One region of the Hydrogenophaga defluvii genome, then DNA from elsewhere that is predicted to be linked to it. Evidence: predicted binding sites of a transcription regulator. Region 1 holds the regulator's gene; each other region holds the start of a gene.
The links. Region 1 encodes FliA, which starts transcription of late flagellar genes. Its sites were predicted from a motif close to CTAAAGTTTNNNNNNNNNNNGCCGNTA; they were not measured.

Region 1 (5,856 bases):
AGGACTATGTGCGTGAACGCATGCTGCGCAAACGCCGCGAGGCCCTGGGCCAGAGCGCACAAGCGCCGGTTGCGGCGCAGCCCCGCCAGCGCGAGGCGGTGGTTCAGCCGCGCAGCGTGCTGCCCACCCCCGACCACAACCGCCCGCAGCAAGCGGCAAGCCGCAGCCCACAGGCGGGCTCGGGTGCCCCCAGCGCGGTGGAAGCACGCCTGACCGGCGAGCTCAACGCCCTCAAAGACATGATCGAGGAGCGCTTCAACACCTTGTCGTGGCTGGGCAACTCGCGCCAGAACCCCATCCAGTCCAACCTCATGCTCAAGCTGATCCGCTCTGGCTACTCGCCTGCGGTGGCGCGTGCGGTGTTGGAGCGCATGCCGCCCGAGCTGAGCGCAGCCGATGCCTTCAAGTGGACGCAGGAGGTTTTGACCCGCAACCTCAAGACGGCCGACGCCAGCTCCAGCCTGTGCGACGAAGGTGGCGTGTACGCCTTGATGGGCGCCACCGGCGTGGGCAAAACCACCACCGCCGCCAAGCTGGCCGCGCAGTGCGTCAAGGCGTATGGCGCCAACAGCGTGGGCCTGATCACCCTGGACACCTACCGCGTGGCCGGCTACGAACAGCTGCGCAGCTACGGCCGCATGTTGGGTGTGGTGGCCCACCTGGCGCACGACGCCGCTGCGCTGCAGGACCTGCTCAATCTGCTGTCCAACAAGCGCATGGTCATCATCGACACCGCTGGCCTGAGCCAGAACGATCCGCGCATCGCCGACATGCTGGAGCTGCTGGCCAGCCCCAAGGTCAAGAAGTTGCTGGTGCTCAATGCCGGTAGCCATGGCGACACGCTGGACGACGTGTTCAACGCCTACAAGAACGCCGATCTGTACGGTGTGATCCTGTCCAAACTGGACGAAGCACCCAAGCTGGGTCCGGCCCTGGACACCCTGATCCGCCACCAGGCCATGTTGCGTGGTGTTTGCACCGGCCAGCGTGTGCCCGAAGACTGGCAGCGCCCCGATGCAGCATCACTGGTGCGGCTGTCCATGGGCACCACGGCCAAGTCGGCCTACGACCCCCAGTCCAGCGAGTTGGGCCTGTTTTTCTCGCAACCCGTGACCAACCCCGTGACGCTGGATGCCTGGCATGTTTGACGCATTCGATCAGGCGCACGGGCTGCACGCCTTCGCGCCTGCTCCGCCCACCCGCTTGCTGGTGGTGCCCGCCACGGCCCATGGCGGTGTGGCGCACCAGTTGCTGTGGTTGCTGGCGCGCCGGCTCGCCCGCCAGGGCGAGCAGGTGTTAGTGCTGGACGGCATGGCCACCGAATCCGCCGGTTCGGGCCTGCGTGCCCTGCTGGAGGCCACGCCCGGCGCACCAGTGCCCTGGCCGGGTGACTGGACCGAAGACGCGGTTTCTGGCGTGCACATCATGCCGGGTCGGCTGGGCCTGCTGCAGCTGGGCAACCAGGCCCACGGCCGGCCTGGCAGCGCCACCCTGGCGCGCCTGGTTCAGGCCTTGCCCCAGGGCGTGTTTGTGCTCTTGACTGCGCCGGTGGAGGTGCTGGCCGTGTTGCTTCAAGCCACCGGGGCGCGGCCCCTGGTGCCGCTGGATGCCCAGCCGCGCACCTTGGTGGAGGCCTACAACGCGGCCAAGGTCTTGTTGCAGGCCGGGGAACTGTCGCCCGTGCTGGTGCCCATGGCACCCCGGGGCCACACGGCCGGCGGCCGAGGTCTGGCCGCGTTGGAAGCGCCTGTGGCGGCGCTGGCGCAGTGTGCCCGCACCCACCTCGGGGCAGATTTGCAAATCTGGCCAGTGGCGTATGATGAAAGCCGCGACACACCGGCTGCCCGGGTGCCCGAACCGTGGTGGTTCAAGGTGCTGGACAGCGCGCTGACGGTGACCTCGGATGTGGTGGCGAGCGACCTGCGCCAACCGGCCGAGGTGGCCGCCGAACCGGATTCTCGGAGATGTTGATGTACACCGCCAAAGGCACGCTTGAGCGCGATGACCAGCTGCGAAAGTACAGCCCGCTGGTGCACCGGCTCGCCCACCACATGATCGCCAAGCTGCCGGCCAGTGTGGAGGTGGACGACCTCATCCAGGTCGGCATGATCGGGCTGACCGAGGCCTTGTCCCGGTTCGAACCGTCGCAGGGCGTTCAGTTCGAGACCTTTGCCAGCCAGCGCATACGTGGCGCCATGCTCGACGAACTGCGCGAGGGCGATTGGATGTCGCGTGGCTCGCGCAAGCTGCAAAAAGACATCGAGCTGGCGGTGCACCGGCTGGAACAACGCCTGGGTCGCCCACCCAAAGAAACCGAAATTGCCCAGGAAATGGACATGAGCCTGGCCGACTACCAGCAAACCCTGGCCCGTGTGCGTGGCACACAACTGGTCTACCTGGAGGACATGGGGGGACGGGGCGAGGACGAGGACCATTTTCTCGACCGTTTCCTGCCCGCCGACGCGGAAGACGATCCGTCTGCCGTGCTGGGCGACCAGCGCATGCGCCGCTCGCTCGTGGAGGCCATCAACAAGTTGCCCGAGCGTGAGCAGCATGTGATGAGCATGTACTACGAGCACGACATGAACCTGAAGGAAATTGCCGCTGTGCTGGGCGTGACCGAGTCACGCGTGTGCCAGCTGCACAGCCAGTCGATCGCCCGGTTGCGCGCCAAGCTGCGCGAACACTGAACCCGCTGCGGCGGCTACGCCTTGAAAGAGGTGTGGTTGCTGACGCGGGGCAAGCCCCCCATGCCACTTTTCCCGCCCAGGCGGGCGTAGGCGTTGCCTTGTTCGGCCGGAAACAGTGTCCCCAGTGCCCGGTTGACGGCGGCACTGCGCGCCATCAGCTGCTGTTGCAGCGCCTGCAGCCGGCCGTTGGCGGCACTCAGCTTGGGCTGCCATTCCGACGCCGCGCCGTCTTTCATTTGATGAAAAACCTGCTGGAACAAGGCGATGCCACGGCCCAGCGCTTCAACTTCCGTCGTCAGTTGGTCGGGCTGGTCGTTGCGCAGGGCGGCGTCCACGCGGTCGAGCTGTTGCTCAACGTAGCGCAGCACCTCGTCGGGACCAGGGAGAGAGGAGGGGGATGACATGGTGGGCGGTTCAGCTGTGTCAGCTCATCCGCCCACAGGGTGGGCCCAGCGTGGGCCCTCAGGCGATGAGGGCCTTATTTTGCCGCCACACCCAGCATGTCGCGGGCGTTGGACAACAATTTGTCGGCAATGGCTTCGGAGTTGATGGTGAAGGTGCCGTTTTCGATGGCCGACTTGATGGCTTGCACTTTCTGAGCATTGAACACATCGCCACCGGCACGCGCCACACTGGCGGAAATCGTTTGGCTGGTGGCCGACAGCGACACGGTCACACCGGCCTCGCCGGCTGCTTCGTTGCGCTGGGTGTTGGCTGCGGGCAACCTGTCCGCAGGCTTACCTGCCCCTGTGGCGGCACCGGCTGGCTTGTCTGGCAGGTTGTTGATTTTCATGGCGCTCTCCAGGCCCAAAGTGGGCGTCTTGGGAGATGTATCGACCGAGTTGAAGGGAACTTTACCCCTATTTTTGAAAAAAAGTGGCGGTTCACATGTCCACGCTGACCACGTTGTCACGCCGAACCCGGCCCGACACCACCCGGCCGCCCGGCATTTTGACACGGACGGGCTGTCCCAGGAAACCGTGGCCCATGGCCCGGCCGGTGGCGCTGAGCTGAAAACCGGCCTGATGGACATGCACCTTGACCTCGGTGCCAGCGTTGAACACCTGCACTGGGCGCACCATGTTCTGGCGCATCACCTGGCCTGGCATGAGGCCACGCGCTGCCGTGACACCCAACCAGTCGGCCTGGCGAACCAGGACCGGCGCGGGGTGCTCGGCCCAGTCCACCTCGCCCGGTGCCACATCGCCTTCTTTCAACAGGGCGCCGGGCGCCACCGCGCGCTGCACCACCCAGGCGGGGCCCCACACCTTGACGGTGATGGGCAGAAACACGTTCCACAACCTGGGCCCCTCCAGGCAACGCAGGCCTATCCGGCTGCGGCCCCAGAGCCGGGCGCCCCGTGGGAGGTAGGGTTCCACACGGGCGCAGGGGGCGAGTTTGAGCCGGCTGTCGAGCTGGCCCAGCACAATTTCGGGCCGCAAGGGCAGGTCGCCCTCGGGCACGTCATCGGGACTGAGGTGCTTTTGCGCCCATTCGGTGGCCTGCTGAAGCAACTGGGGTGTCACGTCGGGCGCGGGTGAACTGGCGTGAGCCAGACCCGCTCCCAGGCCCAGCAAACCGACCCATCCGCTGACACACAACACACCCATGCGCAGCCAGCTCAGGCTGGGCGCAGCGTGTGATGGGGCGGGGCGGCAGGTCATGGCGGTGGAATCAGGTCGGTGGGCTCATGGCGGTACGCGGGGGCTTTCAATGTAGCGCTGCCCGGCGCGCTGCAAGGCGCTGAAATACGCCCCCCAAACCCGGCTTTTCCGCGCATGGGTCACCCTCAAGATTTTCATAATTCGTCCACGCCCCGGTTCGGCCTGGGCTCCTGTCACACCAACCTGCGAGGTCTGCATGTTCGAGCAATTCACCCAACGGCTGGACGGTTTGTCCAACGCCCTGGTGCTGCGTGCCCACCGCCAGCAGGTGATCGCCAGCAACATCGCCAACGCCGACACGCCGGGCTTTGTGGCGCGCGATTTCAATTTCGCCCAGGCGCTGCAGAACGCCAACGCCGGCATACGCCATGGCACCGACCCGGTCGCGACCGACGCACGCCACCTGCGCTTGACCACCAGCGAGACCGGCACCGACCAGCGCATGGCCTACACCGTGCAGACCCAGCCGTCGCTGGACAAGAACTCCGTGGACATGGACCGCGAGCGCGCCAACTTCACGGACAACGCGATCCGCTACGAGTCCACGCTGCGCTTCATCAACGGGCATGTGAAAACCATGCTCAGCGCCATCCAGGGCCAGTGATCGCGGGCCAGCCTGAAGGAGACACGCCATGTCCATGTTCAACATCTTCAACGTCACCGGCAGCGCCATCAGCTCGCAGGCGCAGCGGCTCAACGTGGTGGCCAGCAACCTGGCCAACGCCGACGCGGTGGCCGGCCCCGACGGCCAGGCCTACAAAGCGCGCCAGGTGGTGTTCGAGACCGTGCCCATGGGCTCGCAGGCGGCGCAAGGTGTGAAGGTGCAGAACGTGTACGAGAGCGATGTGCCCAACCGCAAGGTCTTTCAGCCGCAACACCCCAGCGCCGATGCCGAAGGCTACGTGACGCATTCCAACGTCAACCCGGTGGAGGAGATGGTCAACATGATCTCGGCCTCGCGTTCGTACCAGAACAACGTCGAGGTGATGAACACCGCCAAAAACCTGCTGCTCAAGACGCTGCAGATGGGTCAGTAACCAGGAGATTCCTCATGTTCATGGCACCCCTGAGCAACACACAGATTGAGAGCTTCAACGCGGCTGGTGGCACGCAAGCGTCCAACAGCGACCCACAGGCCGCGCAAGACCGCTTTCTCAAGCTGATGGTGGCGCAGCTGGCCAACCAGGACCCGCTCAACCCCATGGACAACGCCGAGCTGACCTCGCAGATGGCGCAGATCAACACCGTCAGCGGCATCCAGCAGCTCAACGCCACGCTCAGTGGCATGTCGACCCAGTTCAATGCCTTGCAGGCGCTGCAGAGCACCTCGTTGATAGGCAAGCTAGCGGTGGTCAATGGCAGCCAGCTGGGTTACACCGAAGAGGGTATGGCCCGAGGGGGTTTGTTGCTGTCCAAAGCGGCCGACAGCGTCAAGGTCGAAATCATGGGTACGGATGGCAAGGTCATGGCCACCGTGGACATGGGGGGGCTGGCTGCTGGTC
Region 2 (5,856 bases), on a different contig from region 1:
TTCTGCGGTGCGCCGCAGGGGCGCGTCAAGTGCTTCGCGGGTGGCCTTGGCGCCAGCGATTCGACCCTGCTCGAAACCCTCGCCAAAGGCCTGCTGCTTGATCAGGTCGAGATCGGGCGCGGGCAACTCGGGCGGCGCGGGCGGGGCTTCGATGACGGGGGCGGCCGCTGTCGAACCCTTGGGCGGCTTGCCGTCCATGGACTGGAATTCCCAGGGCGAAAATACCTCCACCTCCTCGCGCGGAATGAAGCGGTGGTAGGGCGAATTTTTCGCGTTAGACGAAGCTGTCATCCCCGCCTCCCGCCAGCATGATCTGTCCTTCGTCGGACAGGCGGCGCACCAGTTTCAGGATGTCTTTCTGTTGTGCCTCGACCTCGGACAGGCGCACCGGCCCTCGGGTTTCGAGGTCTTCACGCAGGCTCTCGGCCGCACGCGAGGACATGTTGGTGAGGATCTTCTCCTTGAGTTCCGCACTGGCACCTTTGAGGGCGATGACCAGGGTGTCGGACGACACCTCTTTGAGCACCAGTTGAATGGCCTTGTTGTCCAGCTTGAGCAGGTCCTCGAAGGTGAACATCTTGTCCATGATTTTCTGGGCCAGATCGCCGTCGTTCTCGCGGATGGAGTCGATCACGCTGGCCTCCAGGCTGGTGCCCATGAGGTTGATGATCTCGGCCGCCGCCTTGACGCCGCCCAGCGAGCTCTTGCGGATCTTGTCGCCACCGGCCAGCACCTTGTAGAGCACTTCGTTGAGGTCTTTCAGTGCGGCCGGCTGTATGCCTTCGAGGGTGGCGATGCGCAGCATGACCTCGTTGCGCATGCGCTCGGTGAAGTTCTTGAGCACGCCGGCCGACTGTTCGAAATCCAGGTGCACGAGGATGGCGGCCAGGATCTGCGGGTGCTCGTTGCGCAGCAGCTCGGCCACCGAGGCCGGGTCCATCCACTTCAGGCTCTCGATGCCTGAGACGTCGCCCCCCTGCAGAATGCGGTCGATCAGCAGCGAGGCTTTGTCGTCGCCCAGGGCGCGTCTGAGCACGGAACGGACGTAGTTGTCGGTGTCTGAGACCAGCAGGCTTTGAGACGCCGCCTCGTGGGTGAACTTTTCAATGACCTGATCGACTTTTTCCTTGGTCACCGCACGCATGCGGGCGATGGTTTCACCCAGGCGCTGCACCTCTTTGGGCGACAGGTGCTTGAACACCTCGGCCGCTTCCTCTTCGCCCAGCGACATGAGGAAGATGGCAGCGTCCTGAAGGCCTTGTTCGGTGTCCATGGGAGCGTGTGCGGGCGGGTGGTGGGAGGGGGGTCAGGTCGGCGCAACAGCGCCGCTGGATTCGCCGCTGACCCAGTTCTTGATGATGCTGGCCACCGCCACCGGGTTTTCTTTGGCAAGGCGGCGGGCATCTTCCAGGCGCAACATTTCGGGCGTGGGCTCGTCGGAGCCTGCCGGCTTGGGCAGCAGGGCGGGGCGCTCGGGCTGGTCGTCGAGCACGGCATCGAGTTGCAGCGGTTCGCCGTTGGGGCCCACGGCAGCCGCCGCTGCGGCTTCGGCGCTGACCGGGGGGCGGCGCATGTCGCGCAGGGCGGGGCGCACCACACCAAAGAAGATGATCAGGCCCAGCAACACCATGCCCACCGGCCAGGCCAGGTTTTGCGCCAGTTCGCGGTTGTCGCCCGACTTCCACCACACGACCTCGCTGTCGTCTGCCTTGGCGCGGGTGAACGGGGAGTTCATGAGGTTGACCGAATCGCCACGGTCCTGGCTGAAACCAATGGCTTCACGCACCAGCGCCGTCATCTGCTCCACCTGCTCGGGTGGCAGGGCTTCGCTGACGATTTCACCCTTGTCGTTGGTGATGTTGCGGTGGTTGACCACCACGGCGGCGCTGACTCGGCGCACCGTACCGGTGGCGCCGCGTGTGACACGCACCGTTTTGTCCACTTCGTAGTTGGTCACTTGTTCGCGTCGGGTCAACCCGTTGGCGCCCACCACCTCGCCATTCGGACCGGTCACACCCACCTGACCGGGCTGGCCGTTGATGGGTGCGGCAGTGGGTGCGGGCGGCTGGTTGGCCACCGCCCCAGGCGTGCCTGGTGGGGGAATGTTGCCATTGGCGTCGCGCGCTTCAATCGTCTGCTGGCTGCGCACCGCGCTGGGTTCGGTGCCCTGGTTGGGGCGGTGCTGTTCTTGGGTCTGCTCGGTCAGTGAGAAGTCGACGTCGGCCGTGACCTGGGCGCGCACATTCTCGCGGCCCACCAGCGGCTCCAGCAGGTCCATGATGCGGCGCACGTACACCTGTTCAAGTTGTTGAACGTACTGCAGTTGTTGGGTGTCCACGCTGCCGGCCTGCCCGTCAGCTGGGTTGGAGAGCAGGGCGCCTGTGGCGTCCAGCACGCTGACCGCTTTGGGGTTCATCTCGGGGACGCTGCTGGCCACCAGGTGCACAATGCCGGCGATTTGCGAGCGGTCCAGCGTGCGGCCACTGTGCAGGGTGAGCAGCACACTGGCCGACGGTTTCTGCTGTTCACGGAAAAAGCCGTTCTGGTTGGGCAGGGCCAGGTGCACCCGGGCGTCAGCCACCGAGGACAAGGCCTGGATGGAACGCGTCAGCTCGCCTTCGAGGCCACGCTGAAAGCTCAGACGTTCCTGGAACTGGGTCATGCCCAGGCGGTTGTTGTCCATCAGCTCGAAGCCAGCGATCGAGCCTTTGGGCAAGCCTTGAGAGGCCAAGCGCAGGCGGGTGTCGTGCACCCGGTCGGCCGGCACCATGATGGCCTGACCGCCATCCAGGTGCTTGTAGGGCACGTTCATCTGCGTCAGCTGGGCGATCACAGCACCCCCGTCCTTGTCGGACAGGTTGGCATACAAAACCTTCCAGTCGGCCTGACGGTTCATGTAGAACGCCAGCATCAACACCAGCAGCAGCGCCAGCGCGCCACCGATCAGGCCGATCTTGCGGCGACCGTCCAGGCGCGCAAACCCGTCCATCAGGGCATTGGCTGGTGCAGCGGGGCGAAGGTCAACTTCGGCAACGGCGGTGTTCATGGTGGCGATGATGAACCAAAAAAGGCGGGGTGGACCCACGGTTGGACGGATTATCAAATTGCCGACCCCACAACTAAAGCAAAATAAGCCCGGGATTCACCCCTCTACTTCAATTCAAGTTTTGGCGCCGGCTGTCTACCATTGCGCCATCCCGTTGAGCCAGATCCGGCTGCGGGGCTTTTTGACGGAGTTGGGCCATGGACATGCGTATCACACCTTTGACGCCGCAGGCGCTGGGCGCCCTGGCACAAAAGCGCCTGCAACAGGCGGCCGCCAACGGCGAGGCGGTGAGCGGGCCCGGCTTTTCCGACGCGTTCAAGAACGCGCTGCAGTCGGTGAGCAAAGCACAGAACGAGGCCAGCCGGCTGCAAAACGAAGTGCAAATGGGCAACCGCAACGTCAGCCTGGAAGAAACCATGCTGGCGATGCAGAAATCGCAAATCGGCTTTCAGGCGGCATTGAATGTGCGAAACCGCATGGTGCAGGCCTACTCCGACGTGATGAACATGCAGGTCTGAACTTTTGTGTAGCACCAACAAAAACGCCCGGTCAAGCCGGGCGTTTTTGTTGGTGCGAGAAGGCGCTCAGTGCAGCGTCACACCCGCTGCGGGCATGTCGGCCCAGGCCAGGTCCAGCGTGTCGAGCAGGGGCTCGGCCAGGGAGCGAATTTGGGCATCGTGGCGCAAGATGCTGAGCATGATGCGGTTCTTCTCGGCACGTTGTGTGGCGCTGAGCACTTGCGAGCGCGACTCGTGGCGCAACTGCTCGATCAGCACCGCACAGGCGCCTTCGAGGCGAACCACCTCGTCCCAGTTTTCACTGCGCGCCGCCTCCACCATGCGCACGCTGGTGCTCTCGATGGCCTTGTAGTAGTCGATCAGGTTTTGCATGGCATCAGGCTCCAGAGGCTTCGTTTTTGATCTCTTTCCAGGCGCTGGCAATGTCCGCCATCAGCCGGCCCACCTCTTCCACAATGCTTTCGTCGTTGCGCGCGTTGGCCAGGGCCAGGCGCATGGTGCAGTAGCCGTACAAGCCTTCCAGGTTTTGGGCCAGGTCGCCACCGTCTTGCTTGTCCAGGCCAGGCTTGAGGCCTTCCTCAATGATGCGCACCGCTTTGCCGATGGCCTTGACCCGGGCCACCACGTCGCCCCGCTGCATGGCACCACGCGCCTCTGTCAGCGACTGCACCACCCCGTCGAGCAACAGGCTGACCACGTGGTGCTTGTCGTCAGGGTTGAAGCTGGTTTCCACGTTGACCCGCTTGTAGGCGGATGCAGCGCGTGAGTGGGGCGAGGTGTACATGGACTGGCTCATTGTGTGAGATGTACCAGAAGTATCGGCATCTGCCAAACCTTCTTGAGCCGGGTGATGGGTAAATCAGGCGGGTGTTTCGGTCTCAAACGGGCGGGCTTTGCTTGGGGCGCGCTGGCGATCACTTGTTGGCGTTGTTCCAGGTGGTCACCTGCTGCGACACGTAGTTGTTCAGGGCCGTGAGGCCGGCCACCTGCGCGTCGAGAGCGCTGTAGCGGCGGTTGAGTTGCGCCTCAATCCGCGCAATCTTCGCGTTCAGGCGCTCGGTGTCCTTGGTGTTCTGGTCCAGCGCACGCTTGAGCGAGTCTTCTTTGGTCTTGAACAGGCCCGTGCTGGCTGCCAGCAGGCCATCGGCAAAGGTCTTGAATTTGACCGCCACGCCGTCTGTGGTCGTACCCGTGTTGTCGATGCGGAACAGGTTCTTGAAGTCCTCTGGCTTGGCGATGGCCGCATTGAACTTGGTCGAATCCACGCTGAGGTTGCCGCCCAGTTGCTGGCTGATGCCAATGTCGGATAGGCGCGCAAAAGCCGATCCCGTGGTGGTGGACTGCAGAATGCCGCGCATGGCGTTCTGTATGCCAATGGCAAAACTGTCGCCTTGCAGCAGGCCGCCCTGTTTGGTGGCGGCATCGTACTTGGTGGCTTCGGCCAACATGCTGTTCAGCGCGTTGTAGGCGTTCACAAACCCCTCTACCGCCGAACGGATGGGCGCGTCATCCGGCTTGATGGCGATCTCCGACACGTCGCCCACCAAGGCGCCGTCCAGCAGGGAAACGCTCACGCCCGAGACGATGTCCTTGAAGGTGTTGGTGGCGGAGGTGACTTCGATGCTGCCGTTGACCATCACTTTGGCGTCGCCAGCGTATTGTGTGATGCTGCCGGAGCTGGTGCCGTTGGTCATCAAGCGCGACAAACCCAGGCTGTCGCCCAGGTTGCCATCGGTATCGGTCACCGAGAGCTGGTAGCCAGCAGCCTCACCTGTGGCCTTGGAGCGAAGCAGCAGCTGTTCACCGCTGCCGTTGTTGAGCACGGTCGCCGCCAGGTCACTGGATTCACCGTTGATCTTGCTCGCGATATCGGCCAGCGTGTCGTCGGCGTCCACCGTGATCTCCAATGCGGCTGCCGAACCTGGCGCGAACACGTAGCCCGGGGCTGCGCCGTACTGGCCGAGCTGGATACTGAGTGTGCCCGCGCCAATGGGCTGGCTCTCACCGTTGACCTTGGCGAGCGATGCCGACGCATAGGTTTGTGCCTTGGCCAGCGCACTCACCGTCACGCTGAAGTTGTTGGCGCCCGTGCCGCCGATGGCGGTGGCAGAGATCGCCGTGGCCTTGGAGGAGGTGGCCGCCACGCCGTTGAACGTGGTGAGGGAGCGCAATTTGCCGGCCGCATCCGACAGGGCAGACACGCCAGCCTTCAGCTCGCCGTAAGCTGAAATCTTGGTTTGCACCGTGGCCGCCCTGACCTGGAGCTGGGTCAGCGGCTGTTTCTCGATCGCC
Region 3 (3,238 bases), on a different contig from region 1:
CAGGCCATTCAGCGCCTGTCTTCTGGCCTGCGCATCAACAGTGCCAAAGACGATGCCGCCGGCCTGGCCATCTCGGAACGTTTCACCAGCCAGATCCGTGGCCTGAACCAGGCGGCCCGCAACGCCAACGACGGCATTTCGCTGGCGCAGACGGCCGAAGGCGCCTTAAAGGCCGCCGGGGACATCCTGCAGCGCGTCCGCGAACTGGCGGTGCAATCGGCCAACGCCTCCAACAGCGCCGGCGACCGCCAGGCGTTGAATCAGGAAGTGGGTCAATTGGTCTCGGAATTGGACCGGATTGCCCAGACCACGGAGTTCAACGGCCAGAAGCTGCTGAATGGTTCATTCGGCACGGCCCAATTCCAGGTGGGAGCCAATGCCGGCCAGACCATTGCCGCCACCACCAGCAACCTAAGGACCACGCAGTACGGCAACCACCGGGTCACCACCACTGGACCGGGCATTCAGTTTGCGCCCGCCCTGCCGTTCACCAACAACGGCGTGCTGGCAGGTGACACGGTCGAAATCAACGGCGCCGCTGGAAGCGCAACGGTCAGCTACGCCATCAATGCGCAGGCCAAAGACATGGCGGACGCGATCAACCAGACGACCGACCGCACCGGCGTGCGGGCCAGCGCTAGAACCGAACTCGGCATGAGCTTCTCTGCCACCGGCTTCTACTCGCTCGAGCTCACCTCCAGCAACTCAACACTGGAAACCGTGAGCTTTACCCTGCCCAGCACCCAAGGGGCAGATGGTTTGTCTGCGGCTATCGCTGCCATCAACGAACGCACCGGCAAGACGGGCATCACTGCGACGCTGGACGCCGCAGGTACCGGCCTGATGCTCAGCAACACGACGGGCAACAACATCATGATCGGCGAAGTGGTGACCAACGCCGGCAACGTGACGATGCAAAAGTACGCGCGCGACGCCACCCAAGCCTTGGTCGCCGTGGGCGGAGGTGTCACCATGCTGACCCCCAACGCGGGCAACTTCAACTACGTCACGAGTGGCTACCTGGCACTGGATTCCGACCGATCCTTCGCGGTGAACGCCAATGGCGGAACCGCCGTGGCAGATGCCAGTTCGACCTTGCTCAAGGTTTCGGATCTGGATGTGCTGTCCTTTGCAAAGGCTTCGGATGCCATACGGACCGTGGACGCGGCTCTGGCGTTCATCAGCGGTGAACGCGCCAAACTGGGTGCCCTGCAAAGCCGCTTTGAAACCACCGTGGGCAACCTTCAGATCACGTCCGAGAACCTCTCGGCCTCCCGCAGCCGCATCCTGGACGCCGACTTTGCTGCCGAAACGGCCATGCTGTCCAAAGCGCAGATCCTGCAGCAGGCCGGCACCGCCATGGTGGCTCAGGCCAACCAGCTACCACAAGGTGTGCTGGCCCTGCTGCGGTAAAAAGGTGTAAAAAAGCAGCCTTTTCTCAAGCGAGCCTCAAGTTTCTGGATGAAGCGCCGAAAAACACAATAACGACTTCATCACAGCCTGCCACCTGCCCCGCACGGTGGACCGACTCGCAAGTGGTCGTGGTTGGCGGAAACGCCAGTTTGTTTGGTTTTCTTATCAAGGAGATCTGCCATGGCAGCCACCATCAACACCAACGTCAACTCGTTGACCGCACAACGCAACCTGACCACATCCCAGGGTTCGCTGTCGCAGGCCATTCAGCGCCTGTCCTCTGGCCTGCGCATCAACAGCGCCAAAGACGACGCCGCCGGCTTGGCCATTTCCGAGCGGTTCACCAGCCAAATCCGAGGCCTGAATCAGGCGGTTCGCAACGCCAACGATGGCATTTCGCTGGCGCAGACCGCTGAAGGCGCCCTCAAAGCCTCCGGCGACATCCTGCAGCGCATCCGCGAACTGGCCGTGCAGTCGGCCAACGCCTCCAACAGCGCCGGTGACCGCCAAGCCCTGAACGCCGAAGTGGGCCAACTGGTGGCCGAACTGGACCGCATCTCGCAATCCACCGAATTCAACGGCCAGAAGCTGCTGGACGGCACCTTTGGCACGGCCCAGTTCCAGGTCGGCGCCAACTCGGGCCAAACCATCGTGGCCTCCACCGGCAACCTGCGCACCAACGTCTACGGCAACAACCAAGTTTCGGGAACCGGGGCAACTGCCCAGGCGACAACCACCAGTGCCACTGCCTTTGGTACCAATGGCGTTGTTGGGGGTACATTGGCGGTGAACGGCGCTCTTGGCTCGGCCAGCGTCACCGTTGCCGCCAACGACTCCACCAAAGTCACAGCCGATGCGATCAACGCCCAAACGTCCAAAACCGGCGTGACAGCCACGGCGCGCACAACGGCGCAGCTGAGCTTTGGTGCCGCGGGCGCATACAGCTTGGTGCTGCGCTCGGACAACTCCACCAACGAGACCGTGTCATTCAACATCTCGGCCACCAACGGCGCTGATGGCTTGAGTGCGGCCGTCTCGGCCATCAATGAGAAATCATCGAAGACCGGCATCACCGCTCAGTTGAATGAGGCTCAAACGGGCATCGTGCTGACCAACACCACTGGCAACAACATTCTGGTGGGCGACACCGCCAGCAGCAACGCGGGTGTGTCCACCATTCAGAAAATGACTGTGGACACCGCTGGGGCTTTGAATCTGGTGGGTACCGCGCAGGCTTTGGCAAACACCACGGACGCGGACTTCGTCGTCACTGGTGGCTACCTGACCCTGGACTCCGACAAGTCCTATGCCGTCAACGCCACGACCACGACCGCACTCGGTGCCACCGGCAACACCGGTTCGACCCTGAAGAAAGTGTCTGAGCTGGACGTGACCACCTTCAACAAAGCCAGCGACGCCTTGAAGACCGTGGACTCGGCCCTGGCCTTCATCAGCGGTGAGCGCGCCAAGCTCGGCGCCTTGCAAAGCCGCTTTGAAACCACGGTGAGCAACCTGCAGGTGACGTCTGAGAACCTCTCGGCCTCCCGCAGCCGCATCCTGGACGCCGACTTTGCCGCCGAGACCGCCATGCTGTCCAAGGCGCAGATCCTGCAACAGGCCGGCACCGCCATGGTGGCCCAGGCCAACCAGCTGCCGCAGGGCGTGCTGGCCCTGCTGCGGTAAACCGCAGAACTGAGGGGGCGAAGGGGCGCTTTCTCTCCCTTGGTCAAGGCGGTAACAGGGCTATCCTGTTACCGCTTTTTTGGTTTTAATTCCGCAGGGCGTTTCGCCTCGCACTGGAGCTCATCATGGCCACCATCTCATC

Region 2: the regulator FliA is predicted to act here: its motif matches at 4,381-4,407, upstream of fliS (flagellar export chaperone FliS).
Region 3: the regulator FliA is predicted to act here: its motif matches at 1,449-1,475, upstream of ACFQU0_RS13920 (flagellin N-terminal helical domain-containing protein).

What each region holds. Positions count from the first base shown of each region.
Region 1 covers NZ_JBHTBZ010000032.1:18,115-23,970, forward strand. The annotation lists gene flhF (flagellar biosynthesis protein FlhF) at 1-1,148, shown strand, start outside; gene ACFQU0_RS11830 (hypothetical protein) at 1,141-1,971, shown strand; gene ACFQU0_RS11835 (RNA polymerase sigma factor FliA) at 1,971-2,690, shown strand; gene ACFQU0_RS11840 (hypothetical protein) at 2,705-3,094, opposite strand; gene flgM (flagellar biosynthesis anti-sigma factor FlgM) at 3,169-3,483, opposite strand; gene flgA (flagellar basal body P-ring formation chaperone FlgA) at 3,575-4,354, opposite strand; gene flgB (flagellar basal body rod protein FlgB) at 4,551-4,958, shown strand; gene flgC (flagellar basal body rod protein FlgC) at 4,987-5,391, shown strand; gene ACFQU0_RS11865 (flagellar hook assembly protein FlgD) at 5,406-5,856, shown strand, end outside.
Region 2 covers NZ_JBHTBZ010000040.1:75,038-80,893, forward strand. The annotation lists gene ACFQU0_RS13885 (FliH/SctL family protein) at 1-291, opposite strand, end outside; gene fliG (flagellar motor switch protein FliG) at 275-1,273, opposite strand; gene fliF (flagellar basal-body MS-ring/collar protein FliF) at 1,307-3,046, opposite strand; gene fliE (flagellar hook-basal body complex protein FliE) at 3,244-3,564, shown strand; gene ACFQU0_RS13905 (flagellar protein FliT) at 3,631-3,936, opposite strand; gene fliS (flagellar export chaperone FliS) at 3,941-4,348, opposite strand; gene fliD (flagellar filament capping protein FliD) at 4,479-5,856, opposite strand, start outside.
Region 3 covers NZ_JBHTBZ010000040.1:80,945-84,182, reverse strand. The annotation lists partial or broken gene ACFQU0_RS13925 (flagellin N-terminal helical domain-containing protein) at 1-1,413, shown strand, start outside; gene ACFQU0_RS13920 (flagellin N-terminal helical domain-containing protein) at 1,594-3,096, shown strand; gene fliD (flagellar filament capping protein FliD) at 3,222-3,238, shown strand, end outside.